One region of the Stenotrophomonas sp. YJH_SMC_69 genome, then DNA from elsewhere that is predicted to be linked to it. Evidence: predicted binding sites of a transcription regulator. Region 1 holds the regulator's gene; the other holds the start of a gene.
What was found. Region 1 encodes FliA, which starts transcription of late flagellar genes. Its sites were predicted from a motif close to TAAAGTTTNNCNNNCNNNGGCCGATAA; they were not measured.
Positions count from the first base shown of each region.

Region 2: the regulator FliA is predicted to act here: its motif matches at 2,452-2,478, upstream of AC5P8F_RS17325 (methyl-accepting chemotaxis protein).

Region 1 covers NZ_JCAFTS010000018.1:24,754-32,021, reverse strand. Annotated here, with positions in the region: gene AC5P8F_RS20205 (chemotaxis protein CheA) at 28-1,872, opposite strand; gene AC5P8F_RS20200 (protein phosphatase CheZ) at 1,875-2,480, opposite strand; gene cheY (chemotaxis response regulator CheY) at 2,480-2,872, opposite strand; gene AC5P8F_RS20190 (RNA polymerase sigma factor FliA) at 2,930-3,676, opposite strand; gene AC5P8F_RS20185 (MinD/ParA family ATP-binding protein) at 3,673-4,560, opposite strand; gene flhF (flagellar biosynthesis GTPase FlhF) at 4,547-6,163, opposite strand; gene flhA (flagellar biosynthesis protein FlhA) at 6,309-7,268, opposite strand, start outside.
Region 2 covers NZ_JCAFTS010000011.1:43,871-51,138, forward strand. Annotated here, with positions in the region: gene AC5P8F_RS17320 (GGDEF domain-containing protein) at 1-398, shown strand, start outside; gene AC5P8F_RS17325 (methyl-accepting chemotaxis protein) at 395-2,221, opposite strand; gene AC5P8F_RS17330 (DUF5694 domain-containing protein) at 2,802-3,890, shown strand; gene AC5P8F_RS17335 (putative quinol monooxygenase) at 3,953-4,243, shown strand; gene AC5P8F_RS17340 (hypothetical protein) at 4,263-4,409, shown strand; gene AC5P8F_RS17345 (PAS domain S-box protein) at 4,550-6,739, opposite strand; gene AC5P8F_RS17350 (Tex family protein) at 6,947-7,268, opposite strand, start outside.

The DNA.
Region 1 (7,268 bases):
CACGGTTTTACGGGTTCAGCAAGCGGGTCAGTCGTGCGGGCTGCGCAGGCCATCCACATCCAGGATCAGCGCCATGCGACCATCGCCGATCAAGGTTGCACCGGCGTAACCGCGCAGGCCGCGCAGGGCCTTCGGCAGTGGCTTGATGACCACTTCCTCGCGCCCACGGACCTGGTCCACGACCAGGCCGAAGCGCGCTTCGCCGGCCTGCAGCACCACGATGGTCAGCAGGGTCGATGCGGCCGGCGTCACATCCAGCCACTGCCGCAGATCGACCAGCGGCAGCGTGTGCGAACGGCGGTCGAGCACGGCACGGCCATCGAACCAGCCCAGCGAGGTGCGCGGCGCGTGCAGTACCTCCATCACGCGCGCCAGCGGCAGCGCATAGACGTCCTCGCCGGCCTGCACCAGCAGGGTCGGCAGGATCGCCAGGGTCAGCGGCACGCGGATCAGGAAGCGGCTGCCGCGGCCCAGCTCCGACTGGATCTGGATCTGCCCGCTGAGTTCGCGGATGCGCGACTGCACCACGTCCATGCCGACGCCGCGTCCGGAAATATCCGTGACCTGCTGCTTGGTCGAGAAGCCGGGCAGGAACACCAGGTGCAGGCACTCCTCGCTGCTCAGGCGGGCGGCGGCTTCCGGATCGATCAGGCCCTTCTCGCGTGCCTTCGCGCGCAGCTTTTCCGGATCGATGCCGGCGCCATCGTCCTGCACCTCGATGCTGACGTAGTCACCTTCCTGCTGCGCCGACAACCGCACATGGCCCATCCGCGGCTTGCCCTGCGCTTCGCGCAGGTCGGGCATTTCCACGCCATGGTCGATGGCGTTGCGGACCAGGTGCACCAGAGGGTCGGCCAGCGCTTCGACCAGGTTGCGGTCGAGCTCGGTCTCGGCGCCGATCAGCTCCAGGTCCACTTCCTTCTTCAGCGAGCGGGCGACGTCGCGGGCGACCTTGGGGAAGCGCGAGAATACCTTGCCCACCGGCTGCATGCGGGTGCGCATCACCGCCGACTGCAGGCGCGCGGTGGCGATGTCCAGGGTGGACACGGCGCGGTCCAGCTCCTCGTCGCGCAGGCGCGCACGCAGGGTCTTGAGCCGGTTGCGCGACAGCACCAGTTCGCCGATCAGGTTGACGATCGCATCCAGGCGCTTGGTGTCCACGCGCACGGTGTGTTCGGCTTCGGCCAGCGGCTTGGCGGCCGGCTTGGCCACCGGTGCCGGTGCGGCGGCCGGGCGCGGGGCGGCGATCGGTGCCGGCGCCACCGCAGCCGCGGGCCTGGCGCCGGGTGCGGCGCCACCGTGCAGCTGGTCGAGCAGGGCTTCGAACTCATCTTCGCTGATCAGGCCGTCGTCGGCCTTCTTTGCCGGCGCCACCGCAGTCGGTGCGTTGCCACCGTGCAGCTGGTCGAGCAGCGCCTCGAACTCGTCGTCGGTGATCAGGTCGCCGGCACCGGCCGCCGGTGCGGCGGCAGCGGCGGCAGGCGCTGCTGCACCGCCATGCACGTCGAACTGGGCGATCAGGTCCGGCGGTGCATAGCCCGGCTCGGTGCCGGAAGACACGGCATCGAGCATCGACTGCAGGTAGTCCAGCGATTGCTGGGCGGCGTCGAAGTGATGGGCCTGCAGCACGGCCTGGCCGGCACGTGCAGCGCCCAGCGCCTCTTCAGCGGCGTGGCACAGCTCGACCATGGCGGTGACACCGAGGAAACCCGCGCCGCCCTTGAGCGTGTGGTAGCCCCGGAACACCGCGTTGAGCTGTTCGGTGTCCTGCGGTGCCTGCTCCAGCGACACCAGCTGTTCGCCGAGGCGATCCAGGATTTCCTGTGCCTCGATGATGAAATCGGCAGTGATGTCGTCGGATACCGCGCTCATGCTTACAGCCCCAGATCCGACAACAGGTCGTCGGCGTCGTTCTGCGAGACCGCGTGGCGGTCCAGTCCCTTCAGTGCCGGCCCGGCCAGTTCCGGGTCGGTGCGATGCTGTTCCGGCGGCAGGCCGAGCGCGCCGAAGCCTTCATGCACGCGGCGGACGATGCCGACCACGCGACGGATGATCTGCCCGGTCAGGTCCTGGTAGCTCTGGGTCAGGGCGATCTCGGTCAGGTTGTGGCGGATGCGCTCCAGCTGCGCGTCCTGGCCTGGCTGCAGGCCTTCGGCGCGCAGCTGCTCGGTCAGGCTGCGGCATTCCTCGGCCAGGTCCAGGGTGCGGTGGGTGGCCTGTTCGGTCATCGCCACCACGTGGTCCAGGCGTGCGCACGCATCGTCCAGTTCGCCGGCCTCGCTGGGCACGGTCGGCAGTTCGCCCAGGGCCTGCCCCAGCTCGCGGGCCAGCCGCGAGAGGCCGCTCATCATCGGCTGCGTGCGCAGCGCGACCAGTCCGTCGATGCGTTGCCGCCAGGCGGCTTCGTCACCGGACTCCAGGGCATCCAGGGCTTCCTGCAGGCGCAGGGCGAGGGCGTTCTTGTCGACCGTGGTATCCATCAGGCGCTGGCCGCCAGGCGTTCGAAGATCTTGCCCAGCTTCTCTTCCAGCGTCTGCGCGGTGAACGGCTTGATGATGTAGCCGTTCACGCCGTTCTGGGCCGCTTCGATGATCTGCTCGCGCTTGGCTTCGGCGGTGACCATCAGCACGGGCAGGGTCTTCAGCTTGGCGTCGGCACGGATCGCCTTGAGCAGTTCGATGCCGGTCATCACCGGCATGTTCCAGTCGGTGACGACGAAATCGAAGGGCTGGCTCTGCAGCAGCGACAGCGCGGCATGCCCGTCCTCGGCTTCGGCGGTGTTGGTGAAGCCCAGATCGCCCAGCAGGTTCTTGACGATTCGACGCATGGTCGAGAAGTCGTCGACGATGAGGATGCGCATGTTCTTGTTCAAAGCAGAGTTCCTTTGTTGTTCATTCCGGGCGGCCGGGGGCAGTCGCCTCGGGGATGTTCATTCTTCCAGGCCGGCGTCGACGGCCTCGAAAATCTTCAGGCGGCCGCGCAGGCGCAGCACGGCCTGGCCATGGATCTGGCAGACCCGCGACTCGCTCACGCCGAGCACCGCGCCGATCTCCTTCAGGTTCAGCTCCTGCTCGTAGTACAGCGAGAGCACCAGCTGTTCGCGCTCGGGCAGGTGGCCGATGGCCTTGCCCAGCTCACGGCCGAACTCGCCGCGCTCCAGCACCTGTTGTGGAGTCGGGCCGCCCTGGGCGACGGTATCCAGTTCGCCCTGGTCTTCGATGCGCGACTCCAGGCTCAGCACCTGGCCACGTGCGGCGTCTTCCATCAGGCGCAGGTATTCCGGCAGCGGCATCTCCATCGCGGCGGCCACTTCGGTGGCGCTGGCGGCACGGCCCGTGCTCTGTTCCAGGCGGCGGATGGTGGCGGCGGCGTCGCGTGCACGGCGGTGCACCGAGCGCGGCACCCAGTCGCCACGGCGGATCTCGTCGATCATCGAGCCGCGGATGCGGATCGAGGCATAGGTCTCGAACGAGGCGCCCTGGTCGGCGTCGTAGCTGCGCGAGGCTTCGATCAGGCCCATCATGCCGGCCTGGATCAGATCATCGACTTCGACGCTGGCCGGCAGGCGCGCGGCCAGGTGGTGGGCGATGCGTCGCACCAGGTCCGAATGCTGGGCGATGACCTCGTTGGCCGCCGAGCGCTGGACTTCCCTGTACTGGTGGGCTGCGCCTTTCATGCGGCCACCCCACGCTGCTTGAGGATGCGTTCGAGGAAGAACTCGACGCCACCGCGCGGTTCGGTCGGTGCCTGCCAGCGCGCGGTGCGGCGTGCGATCTCGGTGATCGCCAGCGCCGACGGGCTGGACGGATAGGCCTTCACCACCGGCTGCTGGCGCTGCACCGACAGGCGCAGCCAGTCATCCTGCGGCACGCAGCCCAGGTAGTTCAGCGAGACATCGGCGAGGAACTTCTCGCAGACGCGGGTCAGCTTCTCGTACAGCACGCGGCCCTCGTTCGGGTCGCGCACCATGTTGGCCACCACCTGGACGCGGTCCACGCCGCGCTCGCGCGACAGCACCTTGATCAGTGCGTAGGCGTCGGTGATCGAGGCCGGTTCGTCACAGACCACCACCACGGTGTCCTGCGCGGCCTGGCAGAAGGTCAGCACGCCGTCGGTGATGCCGGCGGCGGTATCGACCACCATGATGTCCAGCTCGCGTTCCAGTTCGGAGAACACGTTGACCAGGCCGACATGCTCGGCCGGGGCCAGCTCGGCCATGTGCCGGCGGCCGGAAGCGGCCGGGACCACCAGCACGCCGTTCGGGCCTTCGACGATGACGTCGTCCAGCGAGCAGCGGCCGGCCACCAGGTCGGCCAGCGTAAAGGTGGGGTTCAAGCCCAGGATCACGTCGATGTTGGCCAGGCCCAGGTCGGCGTCCAGCAGCAGCGTGCGCTTGCCCATGCCGGCCAGCGCCACCGCCAGGTTGGCGGACACATTCGTCTTGCCCACGCCGCCCTTGCCGCCGGTCACCGCGATGGTGCGCACAGGGCCGAGCGGCTCGCTGCGGGTGGCCGACAGCGGGAAGGTCTTGGTCAGCTTGGCGTACTCACGCGACGGCATGGTTCAACTCCGGGTTGCAGGGCATATCGGCCGCTCGGCGCAAATCTTCAAGGCGAAGTACAAGATTGGCTGCACTGGCCCGGTGCAGGTCCTCCGGGACGTCCTGGCCATCGGTCACCCAGGTGATCGGCAGGGCGTGGTCCACGGCCACCGACAGGGCGTTGCCGAAGCGGCCGGTCTCGTCCAGCTTGCTCAGCACCAGGCCCTGCAGGTTGGCCGCACCGAAGCGGCGCACCACCTCGTCCATGTCGCCGAAGCTGGTGTTGGCCGGCAGCACCAGCAGGGTGCGCACCTGGCGCGCGGCGCGCAGCCACTGCAGCTGGGCGGCCAGGGCACGGTCGCGCGGGCCCAGGCCGGCGGTATCGATCAGCACCAGCTTGTAGTCCTTCAGGCGTTCCAGCAGCTGGTCCAGGTCGGTGCCGCTGTTGGCCTCGTGCACGGCGATGCCGAGCTGGCGGCCGTAGCCATACAGCTGTTCACGGGCGCCGATGCGGGTGGTGTCGGTGGTGACCAGGGCGACGTCACGCGGGGCGTGCTTCTCGGCGAAGCGCGAGGCCAGCTTGGCGATGGTGGTGGTCTTGCCGGCGCCGGTCGGGCCGACCAGCGCGATCACGCCGCCTTCTTCCAGCGGGTCGACCGGGGCGATCGGCAGCTTGCGCGAGATCAGCCCCAGCATCAGGCCGCGGCCACGATGGGCTTCGGTTTCCAGCGGGATCTGCATGGCCACGTCGCGGGCCAGCCCGGCGTCGAAACCGTACTCGTCCATCAGGTCCAGCGCGGTGGCGCGCACCGGGCTGCCACGCAGGCGCTCATCGGTGAAGCGGTTCATCTCGCGCTCGATCACCTGGCGCATGCCGGCCACTTCCTGGCGCAGCTGGCGGATCTCGGCGTCGTCCTGGGCAACCACGGTCAGCGTCGGTGCCGGGGCCAGCATGGGGGCCGGGCTGGCCTCGATAGCGGCTTCGACCGCTGCCGGTTCGCTGGCGGCGATCCCGGGCTGCGCGTCGATCACGGCAGCGGTCGGCAGCGGCGGCGGCAGCACGGCCGGGGCCACGCTTTCGTGATGCGCCTCGTGCGGCGGGTCGATCTGGAAGCGCGCGCGGTTGGCCGGCACGGTGGCGGCCGGTGCAACGATGGCCTCGGCGAACGGGGCGAAGATCTGGTCCGGCGGTGCCGGTTCGTTGACGGCGGCGCGGGCCAGGGTGGCGGCGAAGCCGGTGCTGCCCCGGGTCGGCACGATCTCGTCGGCGCTGTCCAGGGTGCGGCCGGTGGCACCGACGGCGGCGCGGGCGAGGGCGGCCACTGCCGAGGTGGTGGCCGCGACCGGTTCCGGCGCCGAGGTGCTGCTGCGGCGGCGGGTGACGGCGGCGATCACCGCGTCGGCGGCGGTGCGCGGCTTGGGTGCCGGCGGCGGTGCGACGTCACGGCGCGAGGCTTCCAGTGCACGCTGCACGGCGCTCTCGTCGTAGTTGGCGGCGGCGACGATCTCGATGCCTTCCTCGATCCGGCGGTTGGACAGGATCACGGCGTCAGGACCATGTTCCTTGCGCACCAGGTTCATGGCCGAGCGCATGTCGGCGGCGACGAATCGTTTGATTTTCATGCTGTGGTCACGGGGCGAAGACGGCGGGGTGGCGGTCGGAGAACTCGGGTGGTCGGTGGTCTGCACGGTGCGGGTTCCCCTTGGTATCTGTCTGTTGCGTTGGTTCGAAAGTGGTGTCTGTTTTCTGGCGCATCGCAGGGCGGCGTCAGCTGATCGTTCCGACCAGCTTCAGGCGCTTGTCCTCCGGCACCTCGCTGTAGGCCAGGACCGACAGCGACGGAACGCTGTGGCGGACCAGGCGGGCCAGCGCGGCGCGCACCGGGCCAGGTACCAGCACGACCGCGGGCTCGTTGCGGGCTTCCTGCTTGCTGACACATTCGGCCAGGCTCTGGTGCAGTCGCTCAGCGAGTCCGGGTTCCAGCGCGGCGCCGTTGCCCTGCGTGGACTCCTGCAAGACACGTTCCAATTGCGGGTTGAGGGTGAATACCGGCAGCTCCGCCGACATTCCGGCGATCTCCTGCACGATGAAGCGGCCCAGTGCGGTGCGAACAGCGGCGGTCAGCACGGCCGGGTCCTGGCTGCTGGGCGCATGTTCGACCAGTGCCTCCGCGATCTTGCGCAGCTGGCGGATCGGAATGCGCTCGACCAGCAGGTTCTGCAGCACGCGCACCACCGCCGACAGCGGCAACGCCTTCGGCGTCAGATCTTCGACGAGCTTGGGCGCGCTCTTGGCCAGGTTGGCCAGCAGGTGCTGCACTTCTTCGTGGCCGAGCAGTTCCGGCGCGTGCTCACGGATCAGGTGCGACAGATGGGTGGCGACCACGGTGGCCGGATCGACCACGGTGTAGCCCAGCGTTTCGGCCTGGGCGCGCTGGTGCGGCTGGATCCAGGTGGCGTCCAGGCCGAATGCGGGGTCCTTGCCGGCGATGCCTTCCAGCGCGCCGAGCGCGCTGCCCGGGTCCAGCGCCAGCTCGCGGTCGGGGTGGATCTCGGCGGTGGCCACCGGCACGCCGTGCACCAGCACGCGGTAGCCGTTGGCCGGCAGTTCCAGGTTGTCGCGGATGTGCACCGACGGGATCAGGAAGCCGACATCCTGGGTCAGCTTGCGGCGCACGCCCTTGATGCGCGCCATCAGTTCGCCGCCCTGGTTGCTGTCCACCAGCGG
Region 2 (7,268 bases), on a different contig from region 1:
GACTCAACGACACCTACGGGCATCCGGAAGGTGATCGCCGCCTGCAGGCGGTCGCCGCGATCCTCGACGGCTGCCTGCAACGCGGTGATGACCTGCTGGCCCGCTACGGCGGCGAGGAGTTCATCGCCGCCCTGCCCGCGCCCGACATCGGCCACGCCCTGGGCCTGGGCGAGCGCCTGCGCGCCGCCGTGGAAGCCGCCGCCCTGCCCGCCGCCCAGGCCCACGTGACCATCAGCATCGGCGTGGCCTGGCAGGCCGCGCATGATGAGGGTGACCCGCGCAGCCTGGTCGAGCGTGCCGACCAGGCCCTGTACCGGGCCAAGCATGCCGGCCGCAACTGCGTGCACGCCGCCCCGGCCGTCGAGGCCGGGGAACAACACGCCGACCGCCGCGCCTAGACCGCGCGCAGCACCGCCGCACCATGCATGTGCCCCGCCCCACCCTGCACGCGGAAGCTGGCCACCGTCTGCAGCAGCTGCGCCGACTGTTCTTCCATGCTGCGCGCCGCGGCCGAAGCTTCCTCGACCAGCGCGGCGTTCTGCTGGGTGCCCTGGTCGATCAGATCGACGGCATGGTTCATCTGCTGGATGTCGTCGCTCTGCTGCTGCGCGGCCGTGCTGATCTCGGACATCAGGTCGCTGACCCGGCGCACGTTGACCACGATCTCGTCCATGGTGCGGCCGGCGCTCTCAACCTGCGCGGTACCGGCACCGACATTGGCCACCGACGCATCGATCAGCTGCTTGATCTCCTTGGCGGCACTGGCCGAGCGCTGCGACAGTTCCCGGATCTCGGTGGCGACCACGGCGAAGCCACGCCCGTGTTCGCCCGCACGCGCGGCTTCCACCGCGGCGTTCAGGGCAAGGATGTTGGTCTGGAAGGCGATGCCGTCGATCACGCCGATGATGTCGACGATGCGGCGCGAGGACGCGTTGATCACCGCCATGGTTTCCACCACTTCGTGCACTACGTTACCGCCGCGCGCGGCGACATCGGCGGCACCACCAGCCAGCTGACTGGCCTGCCGTGCGTTGGTCGCGGTGCGCTGCACGGTCTCGGCCAGGCCCTTCATCGACACCGCGGTCTCCTCCAGCGACGCTGCCTGCTGCTCGGTGCGCTGCGACAGATCGCTGTTGCCCTGCGCGATCTCGGTGGCACCGACGGCGATGGTGTCAGCGGCGAACTTGATCTGGCCGATGATCGCGGCCATCGCCTCGACCAGCGAATTCACCCCTTCGCACAGCTCGGCGATCGGCCCGGTCTTGTCGGCGGTGGCCACGCGCCGGGTCAGGTCGCCCTCCTTGGCGGCCGCCACCACTTCACGGGTCTGCGCCACGGCACGCTGCATGGCCTGGTTCTCATGCACCTGCGCGGTGATGTCGGTGGCGTACTTGACCACCTTGAACGGCTTCCCGTTGAGGTCCAGGATCGGGTTGTAGGACGCCTGGATCCAGACCTCGCGTCCGCCCTTGCCGAGGCGCCGGTACTGGCCGGCATCATATTCGCCACGGCCGAGCTTTTCCCAGAACTGCCGATACTCGGCACTGCTGCGATACTCAGGTTCGACGAACAGCGAGTGGTGCTGGCCACGCACATCATCCAGGCTGTAACCGGTGGCAGCCAGGAAGTTGTCGTTGGCCGACAGGATGCGGCCATCCATGCTGAACTCGATCACCGCCTGCGACTTGTCGATCGCCGCCAGCTGGCCGGCCGAGTCGGCCGCCTGCAGCTTCTGCGCAGTGATGTCAGTGGCGAACTTGACCACCTTGTACGGACGCCCCTGTCGGTCCAGCACCGGGTTGTACGAGGCCTGGATCCAGATCTCGCGCTGGTTCTTGCCAAAACGCCGGTACTGGCCCGCGTCATATTCGCCACGACCCAGCCGCGCCCAGAAGTCACGGTATCCGGCGCTGCGCGCCTGCTCGGGGTCGACGAACAGGGAATGATGCTTGCCCTGGATCTCCTCCAGCCGGTAACCCATCGCCTGCAGGAAGTTGTCGTTGGCCTGCAGGATGGTGCCATCAAGGGCGAACTCGATGACCGCCTGGACCCGGTGCAGCGCCGCGACCTGCGCCTCCAGCTCGGCACGGCCATCGGCCGCCGCCTCGACGCCGCTGCGGTGCTGCGGTGCCAGCGCGCCCAGCAGGGCGCGCCACGGCGACCAACGGGTATGCAGCTCGGCCGGCGCCTGCGCGCCCGCCGTAAAGCCTGGAATGAGCATTGTCTGATCCTCGGTGTCCGGTAAGCGGTTGCGACCCGACGGGCGGGATGCCCGGCGGCAACTTCAGTTGCTTGGGACTACAGGTACCGGCAGGCACCCCTCGAGCGGCTGGCAAGAACGTCTGGTGCGGGTGCGATCGGCATAGGGAGCGGCGGAACACACAGCGCGGGCCGCCCGTCGGGGGCAGCCTGGGGTCCTGCAGCGGGCGACTTGAGCGGGATCCAGAGGGAATATCGGCGATGCGATCGGTGGCTTTAGCCGGATTCCGCGACGTCCGTCGCATCTTCAGATGCTGCTGCAGGGATGCGGTAGACAATCGCGATGCACTTCACATTCTGCTCACGCGCGACAGGGGCACCGCCGAGCGGTTTCGCCAGGCGCCGGCTGGGCGGGTTCTGCTCGGCACCGGGTGTCGTCAGGGCATATGTCGCGCGTTGTCGCCGTCACTGGGCATAGCCTTGCCCGGCACGCGGATGCAGTTCAAGCGGAAAAGGTTTGCATGACCAACGGGAGATCCGATGGCAGATGAAACTGGCCAGCATGCAGCGAACCGCAGGACGCTCACTGACACGGAGATCGCATGTTCCCACGCCTGGCCAGTTTCCTCATCCTGGGCCTGTGCAGCAGCGGCGCCTTCGCTGCCGACGCCACCTACCGCCCCAGCTTCCATCCCGACCAGCTGAAGGGCCCGCCTGCCGGGCGCCCGAACGAAGTGCTGGTACTGGGCACCACCCACTTGTCCGGCCTGCCCAAGTCCTTCCAGCCCGCCTTGCTTGAACCGTTGCTGCAGCGACTGGTCGCCTGGAAGCCCGAGCTGATCGCCACCGAAGACCTGTCAGGCCTGCAGTGCGATTTCATGCGTCGCTACCCGGCACGCTATGCGGAGAGCGTGGCCACCTACTGCTTCGACACCACCGCTGCGCAGGCTGCGACCGGACTGGACGTGCCTACGGCGAACACCCAGGCCGAGCACCTGCTTGCGACCTGGCCGGACGAGCCGACGCCCGCCCAGCGTCGTCGGCTCGCAGCATTGTTCCTGGCAGCGGGTGAACGCGGCTCGGCGCAGGTGCAGTGGCTGCGCCTGCCTGCGTCCGAGCGCAAAGGCGGTGATGGACTGACACCTGCCTTGGTCGAGATCCTCGAAAAAGGCCTGGTTCGCCGCAATGAAACCCACCTGATCGCCGCCGAGGTCGCCGCCCGCCTCGGGCAGGAACGCCTGTGGGCCGTGGACGACCACACGGCCGATTCGCCCACGCCCGCCGAGGATGAAGCGGCGGCCAGCGCGGCCATCACCGGTGCCTGGAACAATACGCACTCGCGCGCGCGGCGGGAGGCCGATGAACGCCTCGTGGCCGATCTGGACAAGCCCGCCGGTGTCATGGCGCTGTATCGGGACTACAACAGCCCGGCGGCGGCGATGGCCGCCTACCAGAGCGACTTCGGCGCGACGCTCGTCGAGCCGTCCTCCAAGGCGTTCGGCCGGATGTACGTCGGTTACTGGGAAACCCGCAACCTGCGCATGGTCGCCAACATCCGCGACGTGCTGAGCCAGCATCCTGGCAGACGCATGCTGGCCATCGTGGGTGCCTCGCACAAGGGCTACTACGAGGCCTACCTCAATCAGATGCATGACGTGCGGCTGGTCAGTGCGGACACGGTATTGCGTTGACGGGAACAGGTGCCGGCCATGCGCCGGCGCTATCCTGCAAGGCCCGATTCGCAGGTGCCGACATGCTGAAAGTGATCGCCGAGGATTTCATCCATCCCGATGCGGTGGACACCGTGCTTCCCCTGTACCGGGAGCTGGTCGCATGCACGCTGCGCGAGCCGCGCTGCCTCGGCTATGAACTGTTCGTCGACCAGAAGGATCCGGGCCACTTCATCTTCATCGAGCTGTGGCCCGACCGCGCCGCGCTCGACCTGCACTGTGCCAGCGAACACTTCCAGCGCCTTGTGCCACAGATCAATGCCTTCCAGTGTGCGCCGTGCCGGTTCCTGCTGATGGATGCCGTACGGGTGTAGTGCCTGCAGCGGGATGCACATGATCGCTGCGGCCATGCCGCCACTGCAACAGGCAGGCCGCAACCGTGCAGGACAGGCTCAGGACCAGCAGCGCGACTGCACCTTGCTGCAACACGGGCAACAACGCCCGTGCGTGCAGGTCGCCGCGCAGCTGTTCGGCGCGTAGACAGGCGGCCAGCGCCAGGCACCAGCCGATCAGGGCCGGAATGAACTTGCGTACCGCAACCGGGTTCCAGGCATTCATGGAGGTTACCTGCGTGAGTGGAGTGCGCGCAGTATTCGCGCGCGTCCTCTCACAGGCTGAGATCAGTCCTCCGCGGCGTCGGGATCGTCACCCGGAAGCTGGGACAACTCGCCCTGCACCTGCACGTTGTTGCGCCCCATCGCCTTGGCCCGGTAGCACTGGGCATCGGCCGCAGCCACCGCCTGGTCCACGCTCATGCCGCCGGCCAGCGGCGCGATACCGATGCTGGCACCGATCCGCAGCCGGTCCTGGTCCCACGGAATGGACAGCGCGGCCAGGGTGTGCAGCAGCTCGCCCCCGATGCGGGCCGCACGCCGCGGCGTGCAACCGGACAGGATGACCGCGAATTCGTCGCCGCCCAACCGTGCCACCACGTCCGAATCGCGCACGCCATGGCGCAGCACGCTGGCCACCGCCCACAGCACGGCATCGCCGGCCAGATGGCCCCAGGTGTCGTTGACCGGCTTGAAGCGGTCCAGATCGATGTACATCAGCGAGGCAGCCTGGCCGGTGCGCTCCACGCGGGTGATCGCCTGCTGCAGGTGTACCTCGAAACCGCGGCGGTTGCTCAGTTCGGTGAGCGGATCGATCTCGGCCAGGTGGCGGGCTTCGCGCTGGCGTGCCCGCTGCTGGGTGTCGTCGCGCAGCACCCACACCGCGCCGCGCACGTGGCCTTCGTCATCGCGCAGCCAGGCGCGGGTCAGGTCCACCGGCACCGTTGCCGTGCCCAGGCGCAGCAGCAGGTCGGCGTGCAGGTCCACCGCGTTGCTCTCCGGGTCCAGCAGCACCGTCACATCCAGTACCGAACCGGGCGCGTACTCGGTGGTCAGCGCCAGCACGTCCTGAACCTTGTGCCCGGCCAGCGACAATGCGCCATCACCGGCCAGGGTGCGCACCGCAGCCGCGTTGGCGTAGTCGATGCGGCCATCAAGGCTGACGCTGAGCACCAGGTCGGCCACCGCATCCAGCGTGATTCGGCTGCGTTGTTCACTCTCGAACAGGCGCTGCTCGCTGCTGCGCTGGGCGGTGATGTCCTGGATCTGCGACACGAAATGCAGCGGTTCGCCATGCTCGTTGCGCACCAGCGACACCGACAGCCGCGCCCAGATGATGCGGCCGTCGCGGTCGAGGTAGCGCTTTTCCAGGTGATAGTGGCTGCGTCGCCCGGCCAACAGGTCCTGTACCAGGGCCAGGTCGGTCTGCAGGTCATCGGGATGGGTCAGGCGCTGGAAATCGACCTGCAGCAGCTCTTCTCGCGGGTAGCCCAGTATCCGGCACAGCGCGTCGTTGACATCCAGCCAGCGTCCTTCCAGCGACACCAGTGCCATGCCCAGTGCGGCGGAGGTGAACGCGCCAGCGAACTTCTCTGCCGAAAGTCGTGCTTCGGCGCGTGCCTGCAGGATCTCGGTAATGTCGATGGCCATGCCGACGTAGCCGATGCGCGTTCCATCGGCACTCTCCATGCGGCTGATCGACAGGCGTACCTGGCGTGACTGGCCATCCTTGCGCAGCAGCGTCCACTGCCGCGAGTAGGTCTGCCCGTCGGCACGCGCGCTCAGCGCCTCGAACACGCCGGGAAGATTGCCATCAGCATCAGCCAGCGGCTGCAACCACGCTTTCAGTTCGGCTGGATCGTGGAAGGCGTCGAGCCGGCGCTGGCCGACCACCTCCGCCGCGCTGTAGCCCAGCAGGCGCTCCGCCCCCGTGTTGAACAGGGTGATGGTGCCATCGGTATCGGTGGCGATCACCGCCACCTCATCGGACGCATCGACCACGGCCTGCAGGCGCTGCCGGGTCTCGGCCGCGTCCTGCCTTGCCTGCTGCAGTTCGGTGACATCGGCATGGGCACCGGCCATCCACAGCGGCTTGCCCTGCCCGTCCCATTCAAAGACCCGGCCACGGTCCTGGATCCAGATCCACTGGCCGTTCCTGTGGCGCATGCGCAGCAGGCAGGCGTAGTTGTCGCTGCGCCCTTCGAAATGGTCGTCCAGCGCTGCATCGGACAGCGCAATGTCATCGGGATGGACCAGCTTCAGGAACGTCTTCTGGCAGATCGGTTCCAGCTCATCCAGGCGATAACCGACAATCTCGGCCCAGCGCGCATTGACCCGCATCTCGCCGGTCTGCACGTTCCATTCCCAGGTACCCGCAGCGGTACCGTCGATGATCATCGCCAGCCGGCGACGCTCTTCAGCCAACGCCTGCAGGCGGCGCTCCAGCAGTCCATTGCCGTGGGTGCCCTGGCCCGGCATCACTCCGGTCCCCTGCCGGCACGGGCAGGCGCCGACCGCAGCGAAGCACTGCGGCCTGCAACGAAGACGGCGGGTCGTGCTGGCGTCATGGTCCTCCCCAGCGACAGCGGGGAGGCCAAACGCCCCCCTCAGGCGCAAGTGTGCGCAATCACGGGGAAAACCGACAAGTCCCCCGACCCGGATCAACCGTGACGGGGGGCACGATCCTCAGCTGCGCTTGGCCCGGGCAAAGGCTTCGGCCAGGGCATTGTTGGCCGGCGGCGCAGACTGGGCCGGACGGCCGCCAGCGCCCTGGCCGCGGTTCGGTCCACGGTTCTGGCCGCCAGCGTCACGGCGCGGCCCTTGGCCCTGGCCCCGCTCATCGCGCTGGCCCGGGCGGCTGGTGGCCTGGCCCGGGGTATCGTCCAGGCGCCGGGTCAGGGCGATGCGCTTGCGCGCCACGTCCACCTCCAGCACCTTCACCTTGACGATGTCACCGGCCTTGACCACGTCGCGCGGGTCCTTCACGAAGGTATCGGCGAGCGCCGAG